One region of the Sulfitobacter sp. UBA1132 genome, then DNA from elsewhere that is predicted to be linked to it. Evidence: riboswitches for the same ligand, from Rfam matches in the RefSeq annotation. Region 1 holds a riboswitch; the other holds the start of a gene.
The links. A riboswitch is a leader RNA that binds a small molecule or an ion and turns the genes downstream of it on or off. The one in region 1 is predicted to bind thiamine pyrophosphate.
Positions count from the first base shown of each region.

Region 1 (10,456 bases):
CGGGGACATTGCCGCCCAGATCCCGTGCGACCGAAAAGCCCAAAGCCGCGCTGATAGAGGTCGACGAATGCGCCGCGCCAAAGGGGTCGTAGGGGGATTCACTGCGTTTGGTAAATCCGCTCAACCCGTCTTTCATACGCAAGGTGCGGATACGGTCGCGGCGTTCGGTCAGGATCTTATGCGGGTAGCACTGGTGGCTCACGTCCCAGATCAGTTTGTCCTTCGGCGTATCGAACACCGAATGGATCGCGACCGTCAGTTCAACCACGCCCAGACCCGCGCCCAGATGGCCGCCCGTCTCTGATACGGCAGAAATCGTCTCTGCCCGCAGTTCATGGGACAGTTTCACCAGCTCTGCATCCGAGAAATTCTTCAGATCGGCAGGGCGGTTCACCCGGTCCAAAAGGGGCGTATCTGGTCTATCGGTCATCTGGCTCTCCACCGGATCAGCTTTTGCGGGAAATAACGAAGCGGGCCGCGTCTCGCAAGGTTTCGGCGTCACTGCCGTAGGGGGACAGGGCATCACAGGCAGCATCGACAAGATCACGGGCACGGGTGCGGGCGGGGTCCAGCCCCAGCAGCGACACAAAGGTCGCCTTGCCCGCATCGGCATCCTTGCCGACGGCCTTGCCCACCGTGGCGGCATCGCCTTCGACGTCAAGAATGTCATCCGCAATCTGGAACGCCAGCCCGAGGTTGCGCGCATAGCTGCGCAGCGCAGCGGGATCATCGCCCGCCATCACCGGCCCCGAGGTCGCGGCCCATTCGATCAGCGCACCGGTCTTGCCGGCCTGAAGCGTCGTGATCTGGTCAAGGGTCAGCGGTTGGCGTGCGGTTTCGGCGGCGATGTCCATCGCCTGCCCGCCCACCATGCCGCGCACACCGGCAGCCCGCGCCAGCCCCGTGACCAGCGCAACCCGTTCAGCGTCGCCGCAGCCCGTTGCCGCGACCAGTTCAAACGCCAATGTCTGCAGCGCATCGCCCGCCAGAACCGCCGTCGCCTCGCCCCATTTAACATGTACCGTGGGTTGACCCCGACGCAGGGCGTCATCATCCATGCAAGGCATGTCATCATGCACCAGCGAATAGGCGTGCAGCGCCTCGATCGCGCCGGCGGCGGGGGCGGCTTGTGCTTCTATCACCCCGTGCAGCCGCGCGCTTTCGATCACCAGAAAGGCCCGCAGGCCCTTGCCGCCTGTCACGGCATAGCGCATCGCCTCGGCCACGGTGCCGTCCAACCCGCCAAGCCCGTGCAGGATCTGGCCAATCGCCAGATTCGCAGCATGGGGCATGGCCGCATGAAACGGTTTGCGCGTCAGCTCTGTCTCAAGCGAGATGTCAAACCCCGCCAACAGGAGCCACTCCGACAGGGTTGCCGTCGCCATCCAGCGTGATCTGCGCGACTTTCTCTTCGGCTTCCTTCAGCTTGGTCTCGCAGCGTTTCTTGAGCTTGGCCCCGCGTTCGTAAAGCGAAATGCTTTCATCCAGCGCCACATCGCCGCGTTCCAGCTGGCCCAGAACCTTTTCCAGTTCGGCCATCGCTGCCTCAAAGCTCATCTCTTCTACCGGAGTATCCGTCATTGCCGTGAATCCCATCAATCAAACTTGGCCTGACCATAGCCCGCCCGCGCCATGGCTTCCAGTGACCGTGCCGATTTCTTGGGCGCAAATTCTCTTACGCCACGACACCACATTTACCGCCAAGGCAGCGCGTGATCAGTCGGGGGCCAGCATATAGCCCGCGCCGCGCACGGTTTGCAGATAGCGGGGCTGTTTGGGATTGTCTTCGATCTTGCGGCGCAAACGGGTGATCTGCACATCGACAGCACGTTCCTGCGCCTGCCCGCGGTCACGGCCCAATTCCTCCACCAGTTTTGACCGGCTCAGCGCGGCGCCGGGTTGGGCCGCGAAAATGCGCATCAGCTGGATTTCGGTGGCGGTCAGCCGCACCAGATCATCGCCCTGCCACAGCTCTCCGCGTTCGATGTCATAGCGGATCGGCCCCATCGACAGCACCTTGGGCGCGGTATCAGCCACGCGGGTGTCGGGCATACGCCGCAGGATCGCGTTGATCCGCAACAGCAGCTCTTTGGGTTCGAACGGTTTGGCAAGGTAATCATCCGCCCCCGCTTCCAGCCCTTCGATCCGGTTGCCCGTCTCGCCCTTGGCGGTCAGCAGTAGGATCGGCGTTTGCATGTCTTCGCGCAGGCTGCGGGTCAGGCTGAGACCATCCTCGCCCGGCATCATCACATCCAGCACGATCAGGTCGAAATCCAGCCCCGCCAGAATACGCCGCGCATGGGCGGCATCGCGGGCCGAGGTCACAAGGAACCCGTGCCGCATCAGGAACTTCTGCAGCAGCGTGCGAATACGTTCGTCGTCGTCGACGATCAGCAGATGTGCGTCGGCCTCGTTCACGCGCCGTTTTCCTTCAGACGGGTGTAACAATGGTGCATTTCGGGGTCCATCATCGCCTCTAGCACGGTGCGGAAACCGGCGACCGCCTCGGGGCCCGCGTCGCGGAACGCACTGCGCATCCGCATCCGCTGTGCATCAGACAATGTCTGTTCGAGCGCGCGCCCGGCGTCAGTCAGATACAAGTGCCGCTCCCGCTTGTCTGCTTTTCCCACTTGGCTTTTGACAAGACCATCAGCGATCAGCGTGCGCAATACACGATTAAGGGATTGTTTTGTAACACCCAAAATCCCCAGAAGGTTGTTTACCGTCGTGCCCGGGGCCCGGTTGATAAAGTGGATCGCACGGTGGTGCGCACGACCATAGGCCATATCCACAAGGATCTTGTCAGGGTCGGCTGTAAAGCCGCGGTAGGCAAAGAACATCGCCTCGATCCCCTGCCGCAGCTGTTCATCCGTCAGGAACAGCAGGTTCTCGCCCGTGTGTGATGATGGGCCGCGTCCGTCTGCCATTATACTCTCCCCTTGCTGCGCCAAGAGCTTACGTCAGCGTTATTGACTTTCCAAGAGTCAAAGGCTATCGAATCCCATGTTTTGCGTAATTATATGTCTGCACGCAGCGGGTTTCACGCAATTTTCATAAACCCCGAGGTGCTTTGAGGAAGGATACATCATGGACGGCGCATACGACGATCGCGACGGCAAAATCTGGTTGGACGGTAAAATGGTCGATTGGCGCGACGCCAATGTCCACATCCTGACCCACGCCATGCACTATGCGTCATCGGTGTTCGAGGGCGAACGCTGCTACAATGGCAAGATTTTCAAAGGCCGCGAGCATTCGGAACGGCTGCGCAAATCGGCGCAATACCTCGACTTCGAAATCCCCTATTCCGTGGACGAGATCGAAGCCGCGAAATACGAGATGCTCAAGGCGAACGGCTGGACCGATGCCTATGTCCGTGCGGTCGCGTGGCGTGGTGCCGGCCCCGACATGGGTGTCTCGGCGGCGCGCAACCCTGTGCGTCTGGCCATCGCGGGCTGGGAATGGGGCAACTATTACGGCGACGCCAAGATGAAGGGCGCCAAGCTCGACATCTCGAAGTGGAAGCGCCCGTCGCCCGAAACGATCCCCGTACACGCCAAAGCGGCGGGCCTGTATATGATCTGCACCACCTCCAAACACGCGGCAGAGGCCAAGGGCTGTTCCGACGCGCTGTTCATGGACTACCGTGGCTATGTGGCCGAAGCGACCGGCGCGAACATCTTTTTCGTCAAGGACGGCGAAGTGCATACGCCACTGGCCGATTGCTTCCTGAACGGGCTGACCCGTCAGACCGTCATCGGGATGCTCAAGGAAAAGGGCCTGACCGTGCACGAACGCCACATCATGCCGGAAGAGCTGGAAGGCTTCGAGCAATGCTGGCTGACCGGCACCGCGGCCGAGGTCACACCCGTCGGACAGATCGGCGACTACACCTTCGAGGTTGGCGCGCTCACCCGCGAGATTTCGGAAGACTACGAAAAGCTCGTCCGGTCCTGAACTGCCCCATCAAAACAAACGGCGCGAGGGGTTCTCCCCCCGCGCCGTTTTCGTGCCCGCGCCTGCGGTGCAGCACGTCGTATTAGTAAAGCGCGACCGGATTGATCATCGCCTGTACCGTGCCTTTGATCAGCGGCTGCCCGAGCACGAACATGAACTCCTGCACGCCTTCAGCGACCAGCGGTCCTGTGTTCATCGTCTCCAGAATATAGATGCCGTTATCCTTGAGCAGCGTGACATGGCCATAGAACACCTTGTCCCCCTCTTTGGGTGGAATGGCTTCTAGGCCCCATGTGTCTGCACCCACGGCCATCGGGTTCATCGACGCCATAAACACCGCGCCTTCGTTGTTCAGCCCCGGTTCGGTGGACCCCCAGGCCGTTGGGTCGCTTTCCATCATGCCGTCGGTCCAGCCCGTGTGAAACAGCACGATATCCCCTTCGTTTACCGTGATCTGCTGCGCCTCCATCGCGGCGGTGATCTCTGCCTCGCCAAAATGCTCACCGGCGGCCAACACATCTTTGCCCATGTGCTTGGCCATATCGATGATCACAGCGCGCCCGACCAAGGGCGGCACGGCATGCGTTCCCAATTTGGTCAGGCCGCTGATCGCCGAGATTTCCTTTTCGTCTAGGCAGTTATAATACATCCCGTCTTCGCCCAGATGCCCAAGCCCGTCCAACTGCGACCCGATACCGATCCAGGTTTGCAGCAGATCGTCGTTATAATTGCCCTCGTAGCCAAAGGACGACAGCTTTTGGCCACCGTGCTGGTTCGGCTGGACGACCTGAAGGCTCAGCGAACGGGGCGGGAAGGCAGGTGTATCCGGCCCGATCACGATCCCGAGCGGCATCGATTTGCCCTGCTTGATCAGCTTGGCGGCCTCCAACGTGCGCTCGGTCGAGATCAGGTTCGCCGATCCCAGCTGGTCGTCAGGGCCCCAATGCGAATGGTCACAGTCTTGCGCCCATGCGGCAGATGCCCCGACGCCAATGGACACGGCAGTTGCGATAATCTTGGTAAATTTCATCTTTCTTCCCTCCCAGAAAACAGGGTGCAGCACCGACGGGATAGCCGCTGCTCCACACCCCAGAGGGTTAGGCTAACATGAAATTCAATCTGGGCACGTAATTTCAACCGGTCAGCTGGGCGTCCCCTGTGGCGTGCTGCTGGCCTTGGATTTGGATCGATCCAGCCCCAACTGCCGTTCCCGCCAGATGATCGCGGCACCGCCGGCGATGACCAGACCGGCACCGATCAGGATAGCAGGCGTCGGGATTTCGCTGAAAAGCACCCAGCCGATCAACACCGCAAACAGCATAGAGGCATAGTCGAACGGGGCGAGCATCGACACCGGGCCAAAGCGGTAAGAGGCCGTGATCATGATCTGTGATACCCCGCCGATCATACCCGACAGGATCAATAGCGCCGAGACTTGCCACCCGGGGTTCACCCACCACAGCGGCTCCCAATTGATCACCATGCCTGCGGGCAGCGTGAGGAACGACAGGCAGGTCGCGGTGAGCGAGAAATAGAACACGATGGCCGCCGTGCTGTCGGTTTGCACCAATCGGCGCACGTGGATCTGGACAAGCGCGCGCATGATCGACGCGGCAACCACCATCATCGCCCCCAGCATGGCAAGCTGCGACACGCTATCCCCGCCTACGGTAAAGCGGGGATACAGAACGATCAGCACGCCGATCAACCCCACGGCCACCGCAGACAGTCGGAACACGCGCACCTGTTCGCCCAGAAATATCGCGGCGAAGATTACCGTGAAAAGCGGCGTGGCATAGCCGATCGCGGTGACCTCTGGCAGAGGCAGCAGGCTAAGCCCGGCAAAGGTCAGCGCCATCGCCGTGGTCCCGAAAACGCCGCGCCAGACGTGGCCCATCAGATTGCTCGGCTTCAGCCCGTCGCGCAGGTCGCCGCTTTGCCATAGCCACAGGATGATCATCGGGAAGGCAAAGAACGACCGGTAGAACACCGCTTGGGCGGCGGGCACGGTGGCCGTCGCGATCTTGATAAGGGCCGCCATGACCGAGAACAGAAAGACCGCCCCCAGTTTAAGGGCGATGGCCCGGCCGGGGCGGTGCTCTGTCGTGGTGCTTTGCATGGCGCATGCTTGCGCCTGCAGGTTTCAAGTTGCAAGACCCCGCGTCAACTTGCGCGTCGTATTCCCGCCAATATGCGGAAAATCCAAGCGTTCCGCGCGACTTAGCCGATGATGCCGCGGTTTTCGCCGACCTGACCGCGGTGCAGCAGCATATGGTCAAGCAGGACGCAGGCCATCATCGCTTCGCCCACCGGCACGGCGCGGATGCCGACGCAGGGGTCATGGCGGCCTTTGGTAATGATCTCTGTGTCTTCGCCGGTCTTGGTGATTGTCTTGCGTGTGGTCAGGATGCTTGACGTTGGCTTGACCGCGAAACGCAGCACGATGTCCTGACCGGTGCTGATGCCGCCCAGAATACCGCCCGCGTGGTTCGACGAATAGACAGGGCCGTCGGGGCCCATGCTGATCTCGTCCGCGTTCAGCTCTCCGGTCAGCATGGCGGCGGACATGCCTTCGCCAATCTCCACGCCTTTGACGGCATTGATGCTCATCATCGCGGCGGCAAGATCGGTGTCGAGCTTGCCATAGACCGGCGCGCCAAGGCCCGCGGGCACGCCGCGCGCTGTCACCTCGATGATCGCACCGACGGACGATCCGGATTTGCGCAGACCGTCCAAATACGCGGCCCAGTCGTCGGCCGCCTTGGCGTCGGGCACCCAGAACGGGTTCTGTTCGATCTGGTCCCAGTCAAACGCATCGCGGTCGATCTTGTGGGGGCCCATCTGCACCATGTAGCCGGTGATCTGCACATTCGGTGTAATCGCCTTGATCGCTTCGCGTGCAAGGCCACCCGCCGCCACACGCGACGCGGTTTCACGTGCCGAGGACCGCCCACCCCCACGGTAATCGCGGATGCCGTATTTCTGGAAATAGGTGATGTCGGCGTGACCGGGGCGGAACTTGTCCTTGATGTCGCCGTAGTCCTTGGACCGCTGGTCGGTGTTCTCGATCATCAGCTGAATCGGCGTGCCGGTGGTGACGCCTTCGAACACGCCCGACAAAATACGCACCTCATCCGCCTCGCGGCGCTGTGTGGTGTATTTGTTCTGGCCGGGTTTGCGCTTGTCCATCCAGTGCTGGATCATCTCTTCGGTGATCGTCACACCGGGAGGGCAGCCGTCCACCGTGGCCCCCAAAGCAGGCCCGTGGCTTTCGCCCCAGGTGGTCACGCGGAAAAGATGGCCAAAGCTGTTGATCGACATGGGCGGTGCTCCTTTGGCGGTGATCCTTAACGGGGGCTGCACCATGCCTCAAGGGGTTTCACCTTGCGCGCGGGCGACAGGCGTTCTACCGATAAGATACCTCGGGGGGCCTGACAGGCTGAGATGTGCGCGCACGGACCCGTTGAACCTGAACCGGTTAACACCGGCGGAGGGAAGGTCTGGATACACCTCCAACGCTTTCTGACGCCGCATTTTGGAGGATGCCATGAAGTATCTTACACTTGCTGCCACCACGCTTTTCGCCACGCAAGCATGGGCCGAGACGCCCGAACTGGTGGTCTATACCTACGACAGCTTTGTCGCCGAATGGGGCCCCGGCCCGGTGATCGAAGCGGCCTTCGAGGCCGAATGCGCTTGCGATCTGAAATTCGTCGGCATGGGCGATGGCGCGGCGCTGCTGGCGCGGCTCAAGCTGGAAGGCGCGCGGTCTGACGCCGATCTGGTGCTGGGGCTTGATACCAGCCTGATCGCCGCAGCGAAGGAAACGGGGCTGTTCGCGCCCGCCACAGTTGATGCGGACTACGACCTGCCGGTCACATGGGAGGACGACAGCTTTGCTCCCTACGACTGGGGCTATTTCGCCTTTGTCCATAACGCCGATCTGACCCCGCCCGCGAATTTTCGCGCTCTGGCCGACAGTGACCTCAAGATCGTGATCCAGGACCCGCGGTCCTCTACCCCCGGGCTGGGCCTGCTGATGTGGGTCAAGGACGCTTATGGCGACGAGGCCCCTGCGATCTGGGAAGGCCTGGCGGATAACGTCGTGACCGTGACCAAGGGCTGGTCCGAAGCCTACGGCCTGTTTCTTGAAGGCGAGGCCGACATGGTGCTGAGCTATACCACATCCCCCGCCTACCACCTGATCGCCGAAGAGGACGCGACCAAAGCCGCCGCCGCCTTTGACGAAGGCCACTACATGCAGATCGAAGTGGTCGGCAAACTGGCGGGCAGCGACCAGCCCGAGCTGGCCGATCAGTTCATGCAGTTCATGGTATCGGACGCGGCGCAATCGGTGCTGCCCACGACCAACTGGATGTACCCCGCCGTCACGCCCCAAGGCGGGCTGCCCGAAGGCTTTGAACAGTTGATCGAACCGGGCAAGGCGCTGCTGATCCCGAACGATGACGTGCCCGCCCTGCGCGAGGAAGCATTGGCCGAATGGCTCTCCGCGCTGTCGCAATAAGCACGAAGACCGGCATCAGCGCCGCCATTCTGGTTGCGGCGCTGATCCTTGCTGCGGTGGGGGCGGTGCTGTGGCGGGCCGAGTTCGGCAGCGGGCTTGGCCCGGCCGATTGGTCCGCGATCCGGTTTACCGTGTTACAGGCCGCGCTTTCCGCCCTGCTGTCTACCGTGCTGGCAATCCCTGTCGCCCGCGCCTTGGCGCGACGGCGCTTTGTCGGGCGCGGGTTGCTGGTCACGCTGCTGGGGGCACCGTTCATCCTGCCGGTGATTGTCGCCGTGCTGGGGGTGCTTGCGGTCTTTGGCCGCGCGGGCTGGCTCAATGCGGCACTGGCGGCGGTCGGGTTGCCCGGCATCACGATCTACGGGCTGCACGGCGTGGTGCTGGCGCATGTCTTCTTTAACCTCCCGCTGGCCACGCGGCTGTTGTTGCAGGCATGGCAGACCGTGCCCGCGGAACGGTTCCGGCTGGCCGCACAGCTTGGCCTGACCCCGCGCGCGGTATTTCGCAGCATCGAGCGTCCCCTCCTGCGGCAAATCCTGCCCGGCACCGCAGCGTTGATCTTTGTGATCTGCCTGACCAGCTTTGCGGTCGCGCTGACCCTCGGCGGCGGCCCCCGCGCCACGACGATCGAGCTTGCGATCTATCAGGCGTTCCGTTTCGACTTTGACCTGAACCGTGCAGCGCTGCTGTCGCTGGTGCAGCTTGGGCTTGCGGGCAGCACCGCCGCGCTGGCGCTGTGGATCATTCCCGCGATCAGTCTGGGCGGCGGGCAGGACCGCCCCCTGCACCGCTGGGACGCACGTGGTGGGCTGCAACGGTGGCTCGACGCGCTGTTCATCACGTTGGCGGCGGGGTTTCTGCTGCTGCCCCTGACCTCGGTCGTGCTGCGCGGGGTGATCGGCCTGCCGCAAATGCCCGCCAGCGTGTGGCAGGCAGCGGGCACCTCACTCACCGTGGCGCTGATCAGCGTGGTGGTCTTGCTGGCCTTGGCCCTGCCCCTTGCCGGGTGGATCGCAACCCGCGCCCGCGGCGGGGTAGAGGCCGTGGGCCTCTTGGGTCTTGCGGCCTCTCCGCTGATGATCGGCACCGGCTGGTTCATTCTGATCAACCCTGTCGCCAGCCCCTTTGCGCTGGCCCTACCCGTCACGGCGCTGGTCAATGCGCTGATGGCCCTGCCCTTCGCCCTGCGTATTCTGGTGCCCCGCCTGCGCGACACGGTGCAGATCTATGGCCGGCAGGCGCAGATGCTGGGGCTGACCGGATGGCCGCTTTGGCGCTGGCTGATCCTGCCACGCTTGCGCCCGCAGATCGGCTTTGCCGCGGGGCTGACCGGTGCCCTGTCGATGGGAGATCTGGGGGTCATCGCCTTGTTCGCCGACCCCGACAGTGCCACCCTGCCGCTGCAGATGTACCGGTTGATGGGGGCCTACCGGATGGAGGCCGCGGCCGGTGCCGCCCTGATCCTGCTGGCGCTGTCGCTTGGGATTTTCTGGATATTCGACAAGGGAGGGCGCTGGCATGCTGACGCTTGAGACCGCACAGATCACCCAGGGCAGCTTTACCCTGCACGCCGACCTGACCCTTGCGCCCGCGCAGACCTATGCGGTGATCGGCCCCTCGGGTGCGGGAAAATCCACCCTGCTGGGGGCGCTTTGCGGGTTCATTCCGCTCAGGTCCGGCAGGCTGCTGTGGCAGGGCAAGGACATCACCCAAGCCGCCCCCGGTGCGCGGCCGATGACGATGCTTTTTCAGGATAACAACCTCTTTCCCCATCTCAGCGTGATGCAGAATGTGGGGCTGGGGCTGCGCCCCGACCTGCGGCTCGGCACTGCGGACCAAACCCGTGTACATGAGGCGCTCGATCGCGTCGGGCTGCAGGGGATGGCTGCCCGCAAGCCTGCCGAGCTTTCCGGCGGGCAGCAAAGCCGTGTGGCCCTCGCACGGGTGCTGGTACAAGCCCGTCCGCTTGTGCTG
Region 1 covers NZ_DCAN01000012.1:144,703-155,158, forward strand. Annotated here, with positions in the region: gene dxs (1-deoxy-D-xylulose-5-phosphate synthase) at 1-430, opposite strand, end outside; gene B4F27_RS11005 (polyprenyl synthetase family protein) at 447-1,385, opposite strand; gene B4F27_RS11010 (exodeoxyribonuclease VII small subunit) at 1,339-1,581, opposite strand; gene B4F27_RS11015 (response regulator) at 1,717-2,418, opposite strand; gene B4F27_RS11020 (MarR family winged helix-turn-helix transcriptional regulator) at 2,415-2,927, opposite strand; gene B4F27_RS11025 (branched-chain amino acid aminotransferase) at 3,088-3,957, shown strand; gene B4F27_RS11030 (cyclase family protein) at 4,040-4,987, opposite strand; gene B4F27_RS11035 (DMT family transporter) at 5,099-6,076, opposite strand; gene aroC (chorismate synthase) at 6,178-7,278, opposite strand; TPP riboswitch at 7,371-7,470, shown strand; gene thiB (thiamine ABC transporter substrate binding subunit) at 7,505-8,482, shown strand; gene B4F27_RS11050 (thiamine/thiamine pyrophosphate ABC transporter permease ThiP) at 8,458-10,014, shown strand; gene B4F27_RS11055 (ATP-binding cassette domain-containing protein) at 10,001-10,456, shown strand, end outside.

Region 2 (10,456 bases), on a different contig from region 1:
CAGGTTTTCGGGTTTCATCCCCACCAGCCCCTTGCGCGCGGCATAGGCGTCGACTTGCAGGATCAGGCCAAAGTAGAACAACGCCGACGGCAGGATAGCGGCCACCATCACGGTCGCGTAATCCACACCGATGGTGATCGCCATGACAAAGGCAATCGCCCCCATCACCGGCGGCATCACCACCCCGCCGGTCGAGGCACAGGCCTCGATCGCGCCAGCGTAATGGGGCGGGTAGCCGACTTTTTTCATAGTCGGAATGGTGATCGACCCGGTGCCCGCGATGTTCGAGAAAATCGACCCCGACAGCGACCCGAAAAAGGCGCTGGCCACGATCGATACTTTCGCTGGACCGCCGCGGTACTTGCCAAAGCCCGCATTGGCCAGATCGATAAAGAACTGCCCTGCCCCCGTAGCGATCAGCACGCCCGCAAAGACCAGAAAGCCCAGCACGATCTCGGCCACGATCTTGGTGGTGATGCCCATCAACCCTTCGGTGCGGAAGACATGCGCCTCTATCATGCGTTCAAACGTATAAGGGATGCCCATCAGCAAGCCGGGGAAGTAATCGGCCACCAGCGGATACAGCCCCAGCACCAGCACCACGAGCAAGAAAGGGATGCCCCCCGACCGGCGCGCGATTTCAAGCATCAGCAGCCAAAGCACGACACCCGCGTAGAAATTGGTCCAGCCCGCCTGCACGATCTCCCATGCATACATGGAGAACCACATGCAGATGCCAAAGCCCAAGGCGGCCGCCACGATGTCATAGATCGGCACATGGGTGTGCGATTTCACCGCTGGCAGCGCGATGAACGCCGCCGCAAGGAAGGTGCCGATGAAGACCCAGTAGTACTGCCCCTCGATCAGACGCCGCCCGCCGATGGGAACGCCGAATACATAGGCCAGCCCCATCCCGAGGCCAAAGGTACACAGCAGCACAAAAGCGATGCTGGTGAACGAGAATAATCCCCCCAGTCGCGTCGTCTCGGACGAGGGTTCGACAGCCGTTTCAGCCGCCGGAGGGTGTTGTGTTGCTGACATGGATGATCCTGAAAATAAGGGCGCTGTGGCAGTGTCTTAGGAGGACGGAGCACGTTGTGCTCCGTCCTGTCTTATGCCGTCGATGACGGTCCGGCGCGGCGTTACAGACGCGAGCGGAACGGCTCCAGCCCGTCGGTGTGCTTGGCCAGAATGTCGAGATACTCCTGGTTCTCGAAATTCATCTCGACGCCCTGCTCCATCGCCTCTTTCATGCCGGCGTTGCGTGCCGCGATCCACGCGTCCATCTTCTCGATGGCCTCGTTGTTCCAGGCATCGTCTTCTTCGGTCCACGCCCCGATTTCACGCAGGTATTTCACCGTGCCTTCGTGCACAGGGATCGGGTTGGCATCCAAGAAGTTGCGGAAATGCTCCAGCGACATGCGGGTCGCCAGCGCGTGCGATCCTTTGTAGTTGTCGTGGGATTCATTCATCCACTTCGCCATGTTATAGACGAAATCCTCTTCTGCGGTGACCGGCACGGCATAGACGAAGTTCGACGTCATGGATTCGACACCCTTGGCGGTGCTCACCCCCATAGAGATGGTCGAGGGGATCGTCATGGGGCGGTAGCTGAGGTAGCCGTCCCAGCCTTCTTTGTTGGCGGGGTCCATCGGCAGCCAGCGAATGCCACCCGGTGCGCCTTCCATTTCGGACAGAACGGAAGAGATCGGCGAGCAATAGGCCACATCGGACTTCCCCTCGACAACCGAACGACAGTTTTCACCGTAGCTGGAGGCCGGGACGAATTCGATCTTTTCCTGTGCTTCTTCGGGCGTCATGCCGATAAAGGCAGGCAGGGCCTGGGTGATCGCAGAGACAATCGCGGGCGAGAACACGCCCGAGGTGACGCGCACGCCGCCTTTCCCAATATCTTCAAGGCTTTGAAGCTCGGAATCGCCAGCCACAACAAAGCCCCAAGGCGTGTCGTTGTGGTGCCACAAGATCCGCTGCGGCATGGGTTTCGCCGAGGCGTAGCCGCCGACCCCTTCCGCTTGCAGCGCCATTTCCGACGCGGAAACCGACGCGATCGCGATGTCTTCGCGGTCGGTCAAACGTTTGTAGCGCATGGGCTCGCTGTCTTCGGGAACGATCCGCACGGTGGTGCCGGTTTCCTTTTGCAACGCAGGCCCCCAACCGTTGGTCGAGGCAAAGCTGCCTGTCGACGTGCCCGGCGTGGCAATCACGAGCATGCGCGGCCACTCATACTCCTGCGCCATCGCGACGCCCGAAAGCGCCATGGATACCGCAAAGGACCCGACAGCGGCCTTGGCAAAACGTGTCATATTCTTCATGTGGTCTCTCTCCCTGTTGTACATCTTTGGATTGTTCGGGATCGCAGGATCACGGGCACCGCAAAAGCTGCGGATGCCCATGCGCAGGACGCAGATGTGATCTTTGCAGATGTCACGCAGCACCTCCCAATGCTTGTCGCGACGCGTCCGGAATGACCCGTAAAACGGGCCAGAAAACGCATCCCCCCGAGTGTCGGCCCCCTCCTCCCGAGGGTATCCGACTCAATCTGTCAATCAGCCTAGGGGCAAGATATTTCGATGCCAATACCGCAGAACAGAACTTGATACCGCAGCCACGCGGGGTCTTTGCGCGATCACCCCTAGTTTGCTGATGCCAAAGGGTTAACACCGCAGAATATGGGAAATGTGACGTTACGTTGCTTTGGGTTACGAGGCGTTGTTTCGGCTGACAAGCGTCAGGAGAGCTGTCCAAACCGCACCCGTTTTGCCCAAAATATCGCCACCTTTGGTTGAATATTTTGCGGCTTGCACCGTTTGCCGAACTTGGCTACGCCTAAAGCAACGACGCTGCACGCCCCCACGGGGGGCCGCAGTTCCAACATCTATCCGTCGGGGTGCCCTAGGGGGCTGAGAGGTGCGTGCACCGACCCGTCGAACCTGATCCGGGCAATACCGGCGTAGGGAACGGGTATCTTTGTGCAACGGCCTTGGGTCCACGCCACAAAGCTCATTCTTGCGTCTGCTTGCCCACCACCGAAAGGCGAGCCTGTGACCAAGACGACCCCCATTTCCCTGACCATCGCCGGATCCGACAGCGGCGGCGGTGCCGGTATTCAGGCCGATATCAAGGCGATGTCGGCCAATGGTGTCTATGCCGCCAGCGTGATCACCGCCGTGACCGCGCAGAACACGCGCAGCGTCAGCGCGGTACACGAGATCCCCGCCCCCATCGTCGCGGCCCAGATCGATGCGGTGCTGTCCGATCTTTCGGTGCAGTCGATCAAACTGGGCATGTTGTTTTCTCCGCAGATTATTCAGGCGGTGGCCGCTGCGCTCTCCGCGTTTCGGGGGGCCATCGTGGTCGATCCGGTGATGATCGCAAAATCCGGCGATGCGCTGTTGCAAGAAGACGCCGTCGCAGCGTTGGTCGCGGATATCCTGCCGCGCGCCGATCTGCTGACCCCCAACCTGCCCGAAGCCGCCCGCCTGTTGAACCAGCCCGAGGCCGACAGCGCCGACCAGATGGTCACGCAGGCCCGCGCGTTGCTGGAAATGGGGCCGAAGGCAGTGCTGATGAAGGGCGGCCATAGCGCGGGTAATATCTGTAGCGACGCGCTGGTCACCGCAGAGCGTGTCACATGGCTTAGCGCGCCGCGCATCGACACGCGCAATACCCACGGGACGGGATGCACCTACGCCGCGGCCATCGCCGCGGGGTTGGCCCACGGCAACCCCCTTGGCGCGGCGGTACAGGCCGCCCATGACTATCTGCACCGCGCCATCATCGCCGCGGATCAACTTGAGATCGGCACGGGCCACGGTCCGGTGCATCACTTCCACGCGGTCTGGTCATGACGCAGGTCACCATCATCGGCGCGGGCGTTGCGGGGCTGTGTACCGCGCGTGTCTTGCTGGATCGCGGGATGCGCGTGCATCTGATCGACCGTGCCCGCCAGCCCGGCCCGCAAGGGTGTTCTTGGTGGGCTGGCGGCATGCTTGCCCCGTTTTGCGAAGGCGAAAGCGCCGAAGAACCGGTGATCCGGCTGGGCCAGCAAGCGGCAGATTGGTGGGGCCAGCACACCACATCGCTGCACCGACGCGGGTCGCTTGTGATCTCTCCGGCGCGGGACAGCAGCGATCTGACCCGCTTTGCCCGCCGGACCACAAGCCACCAAACCCTGACGGGCGCAGGGATCGCGGCGCTTGAACCCGACCTTGGCGACCGCTTTGCCAAAGGGCTCTATTTCCAGACCGAGGCCCATCTGTCGCCCCGCATTGCGCTGGCAGAGCTGTGGCGCGGGCTGGTGGCCGATGGGGCCAGTTTCGAACAAGACGAGGCCGACCCCGACGCGCTGGCGCACGGTGGCATCGTCATTGATTGCCGCGGCTATCACGCGCGCGCAGATCTGCCTGAGTTGCGCGGCGTGAAAGGGGAAATGGCGCTGCTGTCCTGCCCCGACATCGAGATCACCCGCCCCATCCGCGTGCTGCACCCACGTGTGCCGATCTACCTCGTGCCGCGCGGTGACGGGATCTACATGCTCGGGGCCACGATGGTCGAAGGCCGCGCCGGTGCCCATGCCAGCGTGCGGTCCGTGCTTGAACTGCTGAGCGCGGCCTACGCACTGTCTCCCGCCTTTGGCGAGGCCGAGATCCTAGAGATCGGCGTCGACAGCCGCCCCGCCTTCCCCGACAACCTGCCGCGCATCGAACGGCAGGGCAATCTGATCCGCGCCAACGGTCTGTATCGCCACGGTTTCCTGCTCGCCCCCGCGCTGGCGACCATGGTGGCGGACCTGATCCTTGACGCCAAAACACCGGAGATTTTCCATGAAACTACAGCTTAACGGTGCCCCGCTCGACAGCGACGCGCCCACGCTTGCCGCCCTGCTAGAGGCCGAAGGATTCGGCGGCGCGAAAGTCGCGACCGCCGTCAACGGCAGCTTTATCCCCGCCAGCCTGCGGGCCAGCCACCCCCTGTCCTCCGGCGACAGCATCGAAGTGCTCGCCCCCATGCAAGGAGGCTGAGATGCGCCCCTTTTACGGAGAAACCCTTGCCAATGGTCTGATGCTGGGCACCGCGCAATACCCCTCGCCCAAGGTGCTGTCAGACGCCTTTGCGCGCAGCGGGGCGGCGGTGGCGACGGTCTCGCTGCGGCGCGAAAGCGGGCGGGATCGCGCCGGTCAGGACTTCTGGGAACTGATCCGCGCGCTTGACGTCCATGTGCTGCCCAACACCGCCGGATGTCACAGCGTGAAAGAGGCCGTCACCACCGCCCATATGGCCCGCGAGGTGTTCGACACGCGCTGGATCAAGCTCGAGGTCATCGGCGAGGAGGACACGTTGCAGCCAGATGTCTTCGGTCTGGTCGAGGCCGCCCGCATCCTGAGCGAGGACGGGTTTCAGGTCTTTCCCTACACCACCGAAGACCTTGTGGTCGCGGATAGATTGCTGCGGGCGGGCTGCGAGGTGCTGATGCCCTGGGGCGCGCCCATCGGGTCTGGGATGGGGCTGAACAACCTTTTCGGGCTGCGCGCCATGCGGGCGCATTTTCCCGACGTGCCGCTGGTGATCGACGCGGGCATCGGCCTGCCCTCGCACGCCGCACAGGCGATGGAACTGGGGTTTGACGCGGTGCTGCTGAACACCGCTGTCGCCAAAGCCGGTGATCCCGCCGCCATGGCCGAGGCCTTTGCCACCGCGATCCGCGCCGGACAGCTTGCGGCTGATGCGGACCCGATGCCGCCCCGCGATATGGCCGCGCCCTCTACCCCCCTGATCGGAAAGGCGTTTCTGGAATGACCCTGGACCGTTTCTACCCGATCTTCGACAGCGCCGCCTGGTTGGAGCGGCTGGTGCCCCTTGGCATCAAACTGGGGCAACTGCGGATCAAGGACACGCCCACCCCTGCCCTGCGGCGCGACATCCGGCAGGCCAAGGCGATCTGCGCCAAACACGACTGTACCCTTGTAATCAACGATCACTGGCGTATCGCGCTCGACGAAGGGTGTGATTTTATCCATCTGGGACAAGAGGATCTGGACAGCGCCGACCTCACCGCCATCCGCAATGCGGGCGCACGTCTGGGCATCAGCACCCACGACAAGGCCGAACTGACCCGCGCCCTGGACCTGCGCCCCGATTATATCGCCCTCGGCCCGATCTACCCGACGATCCTGAAGCAGATGAAGTGGCATGCGCAGGGGCTGGACCGTCTGCGCGACTGGCGTGAACGCGTGGGGCAGACCCCGCTTGTGGCCATCGGGGGCATGTCGGTCGACCGCGCGGCGGGTGCCTTTGACGCCGGTGCCGATTGCGTCGCGGCGGTGACCGACATCACCCTGAACCCCTCGCCCGAGGATCGCGTCACTGCATGGCTGGGGGCAACCCGATGACCCGCTACGCCCGCCAGATGATCCTGCCGCAGGTCGGCCCATCGGGCCAAGAGACGCTGGCGGCGGCGCGGGTGGTGGTGGTCGGCGCGGGCGGGCTGGCGGCGCCGGTACTGCCCCTGCTGGCGGGGGCCGGTGTGGGGCATGTCACGCTGGTGGACGGTGATGACGTGGCCCTGTCGAACCTGCACCGCCAGACGCTCTTTACCGAAGCCGATATCGGCACGCCCAAGGTCACCGCCGCCGCCCGCGCCCTAACCGCGCGCAACAGCGCGTGTACCGTGGTGGCCCACCCCGTGACCCTTGGGCCGGATACCGTGGCAAAGCTGTGCCATGATGCGACGCTCGTACTGGATTGCGCCGACAGCTTCGCAGCAAGCTATGTGCTGTCGGATCATTGCCTGCATGCGAACCTGCCCCTGATCAGCGCCTCGGCCCTTGGGTTTGGCGGCTATGTTGGCGGGTTCTGCGGCGGCGCGCCGTCGCTGCGGGCGGTATTCCCCGATCTGCCGGACCGCGCGGCTAGCTGTGACACGGCGGGGGTGATGGGGCCGGTTGTCGCCACGATCGGTGCCGCACAAGCACAGATGGCGCTGGCCTGCCTCCTTGGACTGTCGCCGTCCCCTTTGGGGCAATTGATCAGCTTTGATCTTGCCTCCTATCGTTTTGGCGGCTTCCGATTTGATACCGCGCCGGAGCCTGACCACGGTTTCGGATTTGTCGCGCCCTCGCAGATCCGCGCAAGCGATTGGGTCGTCGATCTGCGTGGGCCGGATGAGGCCCCCACAGCCGCGACACCCACAGCGCGGCGCATCACCCTGCCCGATTTCCTCCGCAACGCTCCCCGCCCCACACATCAGCCCCGCGCGGTGATCGCCTGCCGTTCGGGCCTGCGCGCGTGGCAGGCGGCGACCCATCTGGCCAGCTACTGGCATGGCCCCATTACCCTGCTCGCCATGGGCGAGCCTTCCCCGTTGAAAGGACAAACCGATGAAACTTCGTAACATTCTGGCCGCGCTGGCGCTGACCTCTGGCCCGGCGCTGGCGCAGGACGAGATGGTCTTGCTGCTGGACTGGTTCGTGAACCCCGACCACGGGCCGATCATCGTGGCACAGGAAAAAGGGTACTTCGCCGAACAGGACCTGAGCGTAGAGGTCATCGCCCCCGCCGATCCTTCTGACCCGCCGAAACTGGTCGCCGCAGGCAAGGCGGATCTTGCGATTTCCTATCAGCCGCAGTTGCACCTGCAAATCCACGAAGGCCTGCCCCTGCAACGGGTCGGCACGCTGGTGGCCACGCCGCTGAACTGCCTGCTGGCGCTGACCGATGGTCCCATCGCCTCTCCTGCGGATCTGGCAGGCAAAAAGGTCGGATTCTCAGTCGGCGGTGTCGAAGAGGCCGTGCTTGGCGCGATCCTGACCCATCACGGGCTGTCACTGGATGATGTGGAGCTGGTAAACGTCAACTGGTCGCTGTCACCGTCGTTGATGTCCGGTCAGGTGGATGCGGTCATCGGAGCCTTCCGCAATTTCGAACTGAACCAGATGGATATCGAAGGCGTCGATGGCACTTGTTTCTACGTCGAGGAAGAGGGACTGCCGCCCTATGACGAGCTGATCTACGTCGCGAACCGCGACACGATGGACAAGGACATGATCGCGCGGTTTCTGGCCGCGACCGAGAAAGCGACGCAATATATCGTGAACCACCCCGAGGAAAGCTGGGAGGTTTTCGCCGCCACCTCTGCCGATCTGCAGGACGAGCTGAATGCCCGCGCGTGGAAAGACACGCTGCCCCGTTTCGCCCTGCGCCCCACGGCGATGGATGCCGGACGCTACGCCACATTCGAGACGTTCTTGCATGACGCGGGCCTGATCCCCGACATCTCGCCCGTGTCGACCATCGCCATTGATGTGACCGCCCGATGACCGCGCCGGACTATGGCCGCAGCTTCGCAATGTGGCGTGCTGCTGCGGCACAGGATTGGCAGGACTACACCCACCATGCCTTTGTCGAAGGGCTGCGCGATGGCAGCCTGCCGCGCCGTTGCTTTGTGAACTATTTGATCCAAGACTATGTTTTCCTTGTGCATTTCTCTCGCGCTTGGTCGATGGCGGTGGTCAAATCGGAAACGATGGAAGAGATGAAGACCTGCGCCGCCACGGTAGATGCGCTGGTCAATCACGAGATGGCGCTGCATATCCGCACCTGTGCTGCGGCGGGTATCAACGAAGCGGCGCTTTTCACCGCGACGGAAGCCCCCGCCAACCTCGCCTATACCCGCTATGTGCTGGATGCCGGGATGCAGGGGGATTTCCTTGATCTGATGGCGGCACTGCTGCCTTGCGTCATGGGCTATGGGGAGATCGGGCAGCGCCTGGCCGAGACCCGCAGCGCCGACACGCCCTATACCGAGTGGATCGAGACCTACGCCGACCCCGACTATCAGGCGCTATGCCAGACGGTGGGCGCGATGGTCGACGCGGCGGTTGCGCGGCGGATCGGTGACCTTGAAACCGCCCCCCGTCGCGCGGCACTGCAAAACCGCTTTTCCACGGCCACACGGCTAGAGGTCGGCTTCTGGCAGATGGGGCTGGACCTGCCATGACCCCGCCGCCCGCGCTGCGTCTGACGGGACAACACCGGATTGACGCGCGCCCCCTGTTTGACGTGGATATGACCCTGGCCGCGGGGGCGTGGACCTGCTTGCTCGGCCCGTCGGGGGTGGGCAAATCCACGGTGTTGCGGCTGCTGCTGGGGCTTGAGACGGGCGGCGCGTTTGACGGCACGATCACCGCCTCTGACGGGCAACCGCTGGCGGGGCGGATCAGCTATATGGCGCAATCCGACCTGCTGTTACCCTGGCTTACGGTGATCGAAAACATCATGATCGGCGACCGGCTGCGTGGGACCACGCCTGACAGGGACCGTGCCTCCGCCATGCTTGCGCGGGTCGGTCTGCAGGATCATGCCCATAAGAAACCCGCCGCCTTGTCGGGCGGGATGCGGCAGCGGGCAGCGCTGGCGCGGACCTTGCTGGAGGATCGCGCGGTGGTCTTTCTGGACGAGCCGTTCTCGGCGCTGGATGCGGGCACCCGCGCCGCGATGCAAGAGCTCGCGGCAGAGCTGTTGCACGGGCGGACCGTGCTGCTGGTCACCCATGATCCGGCAGAGGCGGCACGGCTGGCCGACCATATCCTGATCCTCTCTGCCGCCGGCGTGCAAAGCTGGCCCGTCCCCGCGCTTCCCGCGCCGCGCCCCGTCACCGCGCCCGAGGTTTGGGCCTGCCAAAGCGCGCTGCTGTCCCATCTTCGGGGGGTGCCTGCATGAGGCGATACGACATACCGCTAGCGATCCTGCTGGGGCTTGGTCTTTGGCAGGCCGCAGTGCTGCTGACCGACGCGCCGCACTATATCCTGCCCTCGCCGTGGCGCGTGGCGCAGGCGGCATATCGCGCCCGTGAGACGCTGATCGAGAACGCATGGGTCACCACCGTCGAGGTGCTGCTGGGGCTGCTGATCGGCACCGCCTTGGGGGCTGTCACCGCGATCCATCTGGCGCTGTCCAAAACGGCAGAGCGTTTGCTGCTGCCGCTGCTGGTCTTTACCCAAGCCGTGCCGGTTTTCGCGCTGGCCCCGTTACTGACGCTGTGGTTCGGCTATGGCATGGGCTCCAAGATCGTGATGGCGGTGTTGATCATCTATTTCCCGGTGACATCCGCCTTTCACGACGGGCTGACCCGCGTGCCAGATGGCTACCGCGATCTGGCGCAATCGATGGGCGCGCGACCGTTGCGGTTCATGCGCTACGTACAAATCCCCCACGCGCTGCCAAGCCTTGCGACGGGGCTGCGGCTGGCGGCGGTCTATGCGCCGATCGGGGCGGTGATTGGCGAATGGGTCGGCGCGTCAAAGGGGCTGGGCTATCTGATGTTGCTGGCCAATGGCCGCGCCAAGATCGACCTGATGTTCGCCGCGTTGATCATGCTCGCCTGTTTGACGGTGCTGCTGCATCTCTCTGTCGGGCTGCTGGCGCAACGACTGACCCG
Region 2 covers NZ_DCAN01000006.1:152,152-162,607, reverse strand. Annotated here, with positions in the region: gene B4F27_RS04605 (TRAP transporter permease) at 1-1,041, opposite strand, end outside; gene B4F27_RS04600 (TAXI family TRAP transporter solute-binding subunit) at 1,143-2,333, opposite strand; TPP riboswitch at 2,895-2,995, shown strand; gene thiD (bifunctional hydroxymethylpyrimidine kinase/phosphomethylpyrimidine kinase) at 3,063-3,869, shown strand; gene B4F27_RS04590 (FAD-dependent oxidoreductase) at 3,866-4,861, shown strand; gene thiS (sulfur carrier protein ThiS) at 4,845-5,042, shown strand; gene B4F27_RS04580 (thiazole synthase) at 5,044-5,817, shown strand; gene B4F27_RS04575 (thiamine phosphate synthase) at 5,814-6,410, shown strand; gene B4F27_RS04570 (ThiF family adenylyltransferase) at 6,389-7,411, shown strand; gene B4F27_RS04565 (ABC transporter substrate-binding protein) at 7,398-8,336, shown strand; gene tenA (thiaminase II) at 8,333-9,016, shown strand; gene B4F27_RS04555 (ABC transporter ATP-binding protein) at 9,013-9,738, shown strand; gene B4F27_RS04550 (ABC transporter permease) at 9,735-10,456, shown strand, end outside.
Region 2: linked by a shared signal. The riboswitch ahead of thiD (bifunctional hydroxymethylpyrimidine kinase/phosphomethylpyrimidine kinase) and the one ahead of thiB (thiamine ABC transporter substrate binding subunit) in region 1 are both predicted to bind thiamine pyrophosphate.